2 regions of the Amedibacillus sp. YH-ame10 genome follow, and region 1 is predicted to be linked to the other one. Evidence: a T-box and tRNA genes for the amino acid it is inferred to sense, from the RefSeq annotation. Region 1 holds a T-box; the other holds one or more tRNA genes.

Evidence for each region. The T-box of region 1 lies ahead of metG (methionine--tRNA ligase). A T-box ahead of a tRNA ligase gene usually reads a tRNA of that ligase, here a tRNA-Met.
Region 2: it encodes a tRNA-Met, which carries the amino acid that the T-box ahead of metG (methionine--tRNA ligase) is inferred to sense. The anticodon was not compared.

What each region holds. Positions count from the first base shown of each region.
Region 1 covers NZ_JBSPFA010000013.1:9,889-14,316, forward strand. Annotated here, with positions in the region: gene ACWG42_RS06900 (MFS transporter) at 1-993, shown strand, start outside; gene ACWG42_RS06905 (ArsR/SmtB family transcription factor) at 1,007-2,062, shown strand; T-box leader at 2,118-2,317, shown strand; gene metG (methionine--tRNA ligase) at 2,355-4,307, shown strand.
Region 2 covers NZ_JBSPFA010000001.1:56,572-60,999, reverse strand. Annotated here, with positions in the region: gene ACWG42_RS00325 (V-type ATP synthase subunit B) at 1-398, shown strand, start outside; gene ACWG42_RS00320 (V-type ATP synthase subunit D) at 401-1,036, shown strand; tRNA gene ACWG42_RS00315 (tRNA-Arg) at 1,189-1,265, shown strand; tRNA gene ACWG42_RS00310 (tRNA-Pro) at 1,293-1,369, shown strand; tRNA gene ACWG42_RS00305 (tRNA-Met) at 1,394-1,470, shown strand; tRNA gene ACWG42_RS00300 (tRNA-Ile) at 1,485-1,561, shown strand; tRNA gene ACWG42_RS00295 (tRNA-Ser) at 1,577-1,667, shown strand; tRNA gene ACWG42_RS00290 (tRNA-Met) at 1,697-1,773, shown strand; tRNA gene ACWG42_RS00285 (tRNA-Phe) at 1,777-1,852, shown strand; gene ACWG42_RS00280 (hypothetical protein) at 2,303-2,563, shown strand; gene ACWG42_RS00275 (hypothetical protein) at 2,686-3,015, shown strand; gene ACWG42_RS00270 (hypothetical protein) at 3,429-3,587, shown strand; gene ACWG42_RS00265 (hypothetical protein) at 3,826-4,092, shown strand.

The DNA of each region.
Region 1 (4,428 bases):
ATTGCACGAGGAATTATGACAGCGTTCATTCTGATACTTTACCTGGGAAATAACTTATCTCCATGGGTATTACTTGGAATCACGTTTATAAATAATACATTTGAGGCTTTTCGTTCACCAGCCACTACGTGTTTTTTACCTTTGATTTTAAAGGAAGAATATTATGAATTTGGTTTATCATTTAATCAATCAAGTTCTCGTATTTGTGAACTTGTAGGACTTGGTTTGGCTGGTGTGATTATTGCGACTTTTGGAATTCAAGGAGCAATCATAATTGATATGTTGACGTTCTTCTTTTGTGCCGCTATCATTTCAGGTGTTCCAGTGAAAGAAGAAATACAAAAAACTACAAGTACAGTACTTAAGAATATAAAGGTATGCATTTCAGATCTGAAAGATGGATTACGCTACCTTGTAAAATCAAGAATATTATTCACGATTTGTATGATTGCGTGTATTCTAAATATGGCGCTTGTGCCTATTAACTCCTTTCAGGCTCCTTATATCAACGGTACACTTAACGCACCAGCATATGTCTTATCGATGATGTCGATGGGAATGAGTATTGGTATTGCGATTGGAGCATTTCTATATCCATACATTCATAAGGTCATTAGTAATCGAATGATCTTATTAGGCGGAGGAGTTGCGATTGGAATTTATTATATCACTCTTACCGGGATTTCCTTATTGAGTAGCTTGATTTTAGTGATGATTTCGATTGTTATAATCAATGTTATTTTTGGTATTTTTTTAGGAGCGATGATTGCGATGAATGGAGTTGTTCTTATGGAGAATGTGGAGAAATCATATCTTGCGAGAGCTAGTGCCATCTATGGTGCCCTCGCAATACTGGGCATGCCAATATTGTCTTTTATTATGAGTGGAATTAGCAACTATGTGGATGTCCCCACAATATTCACGAGCTTTGGCGTGTTTACAATTCTTATCTTTATTGGTATGATGTTCGTAAAGTCTATCAAAGACATATAGTGAGGTAAGTGGAATGGCTGATTATAGAATGCAAACTCAAATCATATATGAGTGTGTAAGTTTTATAGAACAATTTGTAAATCATGGAGAATATTTTAGTGGACTTGAACGTTTTTGTGTAAATGATCAAGAAAAAAAGACAATACAACATTTGAGAGAAGTCTGCAAGTGTATAGGGGAAACATTTATGAAGAAATATGCAGATCAAGTCTTTCTGTTTACCTATATCAATCCAGAAAAATGTATATCTCCAGTAAAGGCACTCTTATTTGGGAAGTTAGATTTTCTAGGTACGGACTATAAGAAACAACTACAAGATTTTGAAGCATACTATTTAGAGTCCCCCATTCGTATATTAGATGAATTTCTTGAAAGCGAAAAAGGACAGCCGATTGAAGAAAATATGGAAATGTCACAATATATGCAGGCGATGAATGAATTATTAATAAGTGATGAAGTGAAATGGAAACTATATTCCTTACAAAATGAAATTCCTCAAATTTGTAATGTATTGAACGATATGGTGGAATGTAGTATTTCCATTCTTGAGAAGCATCAAGATCTTTATGATGAATTTCTAAGTGTTTATAGAGAAGAAATTGAACAGGCAAAAGAAAAGGGATTTTCCGAGTCATTGACGCAGGCAATCGGTTACTATACAACAAATGAAGAAATTTATTTGATTCCTTCTGTAGCAGCCTGTAAAACGATTAGTTTTATTGATCAAAAAGAAGGGAAAGAATGTATCTTATACGGAATAGGGGCATATCGTAGAATTTGTGCTGATGCAAATATTCGTGATGAAGATATTTGTAGTACGTTAAAGCTTATCAGCGATAAAAGCAAGTTTGATATTTTGCGTTTTATTGCACAAGATAAAGCTTATGGAGCACAGATTGCACAAGAGTTAAAACTATCAACTCCAACGATTTCATATCATATGCAAGCACTCTTATGTGCACAACTTGTAACTTATGAAAAAAGTAACAACAAACTCTATTATGATTTAAATAAGGATTATCTAAGGACTTTCCTACAACAAGTAAAGGAACGTTTATTAAATGAATAAGCACAAGAAATCCATATTTATCTTGTGTTCTTCATAAGAATTCTATATAATACTGTTAAAGGTTAAGATAGGAAGAGTATTTCTAAAACATTGCGTAGAGAGTGGACATTTGGTGAAAGTCCAACATTGGGATAGAGAGAACATGGACCTAGAACCGTTTTTCTGAATAATTAAGAAAGAACGTAAATCGGCGTTAACGATTTGAGGTATGCTTGCATACGAATAAAGGTGGTAACGCGAACTTTCGTCCTTTGGCGGAAGTTTTTTTATATCTAATAAGGAGGTAATGATTATGTGTAATGAATGTAAAAAAGGGAAGTATTATATCACAACGGCAATCGCTTATACGTCAGGTAGACCGCATATTGGGAATACATATGAAATTGTTTTGACGGATGCAATCGCAAGATACAAACGTCAACAAGGGTATGATGTGTTCTTTCAAACAGGAACAGATGAACATGGACAAAAAATTGAAGAAAAAGCGAAAGAAGCTGGCATCACACCAAAGGAATTTGTGGATGGTGTCGCAAAAATTGTAAAAGATAACTTCGATATGATGAATACATCGTATGATTATTTTGTACGTACGACAGATGATTATCATGAACTACAAGTTCAAAAAATATTTAAGAAGCTTTATGAACAAGGAGATATTTATAAGAGTAAATACGAAGGAATGTATTGTACTCCATGTGAATCTTTTTGGACGGAGAGCCAACTTGTGGATGGAAAGTGTCCCGATTGTGGTGGAGAAGTTCATAAGGCAACGGAAGAAGCTTACTTTTTCAACTTACAAAAATATGCAGATAAATTGATTCAACATATTGAGGAACATCCTGAATTTATTCAGCCAGAATCTCGTAAGAATGAAATGATCAATAACTTCTTGAAACCAGGATTACAAGATTTATGTGTTTCTAGAACATCTTTTAAATGGGGAATCCCTGTAGATTTTGATCCTGATCATGTGGTCTATGTATGGATTGATGCATTAAGCAATTATATTACATCTCTTGGTTTTGATGTGGATGGTAATCATGGAGAGAACTATAAGAAGTTCTGGCCAGCGGATGTGCATATCATAGGAAAAGATATCTTACGCTTTCATACTATCTATTGGCCAATTATGTTAATGGCATTAAATGAACCACTTCCAAAACAAGTATTCGGTCATCCATGGCTATTAGTTGGAGATGGAAAAATGTCAAAATCCAAAGGAAATGCCATTTATGCCGATGAACTTGTAAAATACTTCGGAGTAGATGCTGTTCGTTACTTTGTATTGCATGAAATGCCATTTGCACAAGATGGTACTATTACATGGGATCTATTAGTAGAACGTATCAATTCAGATTTAGCAAATGTTCTTGGTAACTTAGTAAATCGTACAATCTCTATGCAGAATAAATACTTCAATGGAGTTATTTCCAATCCAATGGAAGGTGATCCATTAGATGCAGAATTGATTGAACTTGCGATTGCGACAGTACACAATGTAGAAGAAAAGATGGATGGACTTCACGTTGGAGAAGCTATTGATGAAATCTTCACATTATTAAAACGTTGTAATAAATATATCGATGAAACGACTCCATGGGCACTTGGAAAAGATGAGGCACAAAAAGATCGTTTAGCAACTGTACTATATAATCTGTTAGAAAGCATTCGTTTTGCGGCAGTCTTGTTGCATAGCTTCATGCCAGAAACATCAGAGAAGATTCTAGAACAATTAAGTACTTCTAGAGATAGTGTGGATTCTTTAAAAGAGTTTGGACAATTAGAATGTGGTCATACCGTTGAGGCAAAACCAAGTATTCTATTTGCTCGTATTGATCCAAAAGAATTTATGGACACATTAGAAGCTGATCATAAACAAGCTGAAACTAGTGCGAAACCTGAAAAGAAGGCACCTGGAAAAGAGGAAATCACAATCGAAGACTTTACAAAAGTAGAGTTGAAAGTTGGGACAATCTTATCCGCAGAAAAGCATCCTAAAGCAGATCGCTTGTTAGTGGAAAAAATTGATCTCGGTGATGAAGTACGTCAGATTGTAAGTGGGATTGCGGGAACTTTTACTGCTGATGAAGTTGTTGGTAAGAAAGTAATTGTTGTCACAAATTTGAAACCAGTTAACTTACGTGGGGTAGAGAGTCAAGGAATGATTCTTTGCGCGAGTACAAAAGAAGACTTGGATATTGTTACGATCTTAAAAGATCTTCCTAATGGAACAAAAGTTAGTTAAGTAAAAATGCAGAATTTTCTGCATTTTTTTTAATCTCTTTAGGCATAATTCCTGTGATTAAAAATTTTAGTTGAATATTAATGTTGACACATCTCGAATAATGATGTACTGTATTAGTGTA
Region 2 (4,428 bases), on a different contig from region 1:
TATCACGTTTGATGAAAGATGGAATTGGGGAAGGGTATACAAGAAAAGATCACAACGATGTATCCAACCAGTTGTTTGCGGCTTATGCGAAAGTACAAGACGCAAGAAGTTTAGCTTCTGTTATTGGGGAAGATGAATTAAGTGATATTGATAAGAAATACATGTCTTTTGGTTCTTTATTTGAACAACATTACCTAAATCAAGGTATGGATGTGAATAGAAGTATTGAAGAGACATTGGATTTAGGATGGAACTTATTATCAGTACTACCAAAGGGTGAGTTGGACCGTGTGGATGATGAAGTGTTGAATATTTACTATGATCATGAAAAAGCAGTCGAACGCTTTCAATTAAAAACAGGACCAATTATCAAAGAATTATCCCTAGAAGGTAAATAAGTATGGCTAACAAACAAGTGTTTCCTACAAAGGGGAATTTGATTGCGACAAAGAAGTCCAATGATTTAGCCCGTATGGGATATGAGTTGATGGATCGTAAGCGCAACATCTTAACACGCGAAATGATGAGCTTATTAGATGATGTCAAATTACTTCGTGATGAAATAACACATACTTATGAAAGAGCGTATTATGCCTTACAACAGGCAAATATGTCCTTAGGAGTAGTAAGTGACTTGGTAGAGGCTGTTCCTATTGATACAGGGGTTCATATTAGCTATCGTAGTGTTATGGGAGTAGAAATACCAAAACTTCATTATGATAAACCAGAACTAAAACTAACGTATGGTTTAGAACATGCAAATTCAAAGCTTGACTATGCGTATCGTTGTTTTTACAAGGTAAAGGAAATGACAATTATTTTGGCTGAAGTAGAGAATAGTGTGTATCGTTTGGCAAATGCTATACGAAAAGCACAGAAACGTGCAAATGCCTTAAAGAATATCGTAATTCCTGATTTTGAACACAACATTAAATTTATTACTGATGCATTAGAAGAAAAAGAGAGAGAAGAATTCTCACGTCAGAAGGTTATTAAGACAAATAAAGACCGACAGACAGCACAGGAACGCAGGTAGCGTTCCTGTCTCTTTGACTCTTTTTAGGGCAGAAATAAAGCAAAAACAAGAAGATTAAAGTTATTTAAAAAAAATAGAAAAAAAGGCTTGCATAAGATACAATTATTTGGTATTATATTAAGGCACTGATGAAACGTGCAACGCATGTAAATGCGCCCATAGCTCAACTGGATAGAGCGTTTGACTACGGATCAAAAGGTTGCGGGTTCGATTCCTACTGGGCGCGCCATATTATAGTTTCATGGAAATAATAAATCGGGATGTAGCACAGCTTGGTAGTGCACTTGATTTGGGATCAAGGGGTCGCAGGTTCAAATCCTGTCATCCCGACCATTATTATTTAAAAAATTTACATTCGGCTGGGTAGCTTAGTTGGCTAGAGCATCCGGTTCATACCCGGAAGGTCGCGAGTTCGAGTCTCGCCCCCGCCACCAATTTTGCGCAAGTTGGACCCTTAGCTCAGTTGGTTAGAGCATCCGGCTCATAACCGGTGGGTCGTAGGTTCGAGTCCTACAGGGTCCACCATTTATGAATCAATATGGAGGAATACCCAAGTGGTTGAAGGGTCCGGTCTTGAAAACCGGTAGGTCGGGAAACTGGCGCCTGGGTTCGAATCCCAGTTCCTCCGCCATTCTTTAAAAAATCGAATTTCTCAAACATCGCGGGGTAGAGCAGTCTGGTAGCTCGTCGGGCTCATAACCCGGAGGTCGTTGGTTCAAATCCTTCCCCCGCAACCAAATGGTTCCATAGCTCAGTTGGTAGAGCAAAGGACTGAAAATCCTTGTGTCCCTGGTTCAATTCCTGGTGGAACCACCATTTACAAAACAACCTGTCAAATGACAGGTTTTTTTCTGTCCTTTGCGTAATGTGGGGAAAGGATGAGAATCCAAGGATGCTCTACAAGCGTGGCGGAGGAATATAAAAGCATTACTCCATGAAGAAGTAATGCCTCTATGTTATTTTACTGTAACATTGAATTCAAAATCAGTGAAGTCTAAATCATAATTATCACTAGAACCACTTGCGATAACTTTGAAATCAGTTTGTTCCATTGCAAGATAAACAAAGTCTGGAAACAAGATTATCTTATCTATTGAAATCCTTATAAGTTTATTTTATATTGACTGCTGATGAGATAAAGATTATGAGGAGGAAAAAAGGATCATGTAGATTTAAGATTATCCATTTGAAGCCATATCTATAAATATATCTAATTAAATAGAGTATTTGTGTGTGTTATCATAGAGTTAAATAGGAGGGTATTATATGGTTCGAGTTTATAGGGCAGTAGCTTACTTAAAAAAGCCAAATATAAGAAAAACAGGTAGGGACTTGAGAAATGATAAAATCAATGAAGCTTTGCAGTGCATTCAAGAAAGAGGAGGAGTTATCTTGAATTGTATTCCAATAAGCGATGCTGATTTACTATTTGATTTTTTTGTAATGTATGAAGATAACAGGCGTTTTGAAGAAATCAATTCATATTTAAGAGATGTAGTTTTTGATTTTGATAAATATATTTCTTAGGATTAATATTTAGAATATGACAAGATGAAGGGAGATAGTTTTGTCTCTTTTTTAGCTTAGTGAATGTTAAAGATGTGTTATAATTATAGATATGGTGAACATATAATAATGAGGAGGAAGATATGAAAAAAGTTACTATGATTTTCTTTGTTTGTATTATAAGTCTTTTTCTAATTGGATGTGAAGGAAATCCTGGAATGAATGCTCACGATTATGCGACTGGTGAAGAGATTTTAAATATTGTGGATGATTATTTAGAAGGAAAAAAATCTGGTTCAGAAACTTCTAGGGCAATCAGTAGTTTGGTAGATGAATTTGAAGAAGAGGATAGACATATAACATCAAATGTTATAATGAGTGCTGAATTAATTGAGTCTAGTATAAGTGCAGGTGAATCTACAAGCAAAATCAAAGAAGAAAGAGATGAAATGGCTGGTTATCTTTATCGGTAATACGATGAAAAACTATGAATGAATTGAAAACTATAGAAGTAAATTTTGTGAATATGGTAGATTCTGTAAAAGATATTGCTAATATAGTTTAGTGGTTGGGAAAAGATATAGAATAATTTATGATTGAAGCACAAGTTGCGTCTAATAGTGTAGCGATTTCATAATAGCTTATGTTACAGGCTATCACTTATTATCTAGTTACTAGAAGAAAGCACAATGTGCATAACGAAACGATGGTAGTTATGTAAATAGAAATAGGGTCTAGGAATAGTTTAAAGGTAAAACAACGAGAACAGCTAGATGCTAATCTTAGTGAGATTTCAAATGCTCATAAATTGAATACGTAATTGGGAAGTTAAACTGATGGAAATGGTGAAGTAAAAGCGGGCTATGAAGATAGAGCCGCTTTTATTGTGTCTCCCCTGAATAAAGCATTAGGGGAACAGATTGCAAACGAAGATAGTGTAGTAAAAGGGTATGATAAATCCTTTGTAAGTATCAATGAAAAGATCGTTAAAATGAAAGCAGAAGCAATTTTAAGCCACAACTACCTGCATAAAAGAAAGCTTTAATCGAATCAACTGATGCACAGATGAAAGCTGGTAAACTACAGATAGAATCAAGTGATATAAAAAAATAAAATAGTACTTAATAAGTTTTACAAATGTATGGTAGAAAAATTTAAAATTATCAATAATACAAAGATTAGTTTAGTTATTTAAAGATAAACAATAAAGTAAAGAAGACAAATTGATTGTAAGATTAGAAGTAGTATGCTAAAATTTGAATATAAAATCAGGAGGAAAAAGAATGATAAGATCTTATGTCAAGGCTATAATTTGTAAAAAAGATCCAACGGTTAAGCATGAATACTCAGAGATATTAGATTTAAAGATTGCAGAGGCAATTGAAAAAATTCAGATGGAGGGGGGAACCATCAAACATTTCGTTTTAATACCATGTGACATGATTTGTCGGCATTGTGTATTTAATGTAATGTATGAGGATAATGGTAATTTCCAATCGATTGATAATTTATTAAGAAATGAAATATTTAATTTTGATCAATTAAAATAAATCTGTAAAGGTTTACTTGAATTTAAGTAGACTTTTTTTATGAAAGGAGACATGTATGTCAAATTTAGAAATGATAGGTATTAATATAAACACAGGATAAATAGAAGAAGCAATGTTGGATATGACGTTGATTATCAAGGATGTTCTGTGTTGTGTTTAAGATGGTTTATGTAGCTTATAATTTAGAGATAAGGATGAGTAATAATTTACAAAACATAAAACGATTGTAAAAAGTATAAAACGATGATAGAATTTTATTATATTTAAGGAGGAAGAATAAGTGATTAGATCTTATTGCAAGGTGTTAAGATGTCATAAAGTTCCATCAGTTAAGAA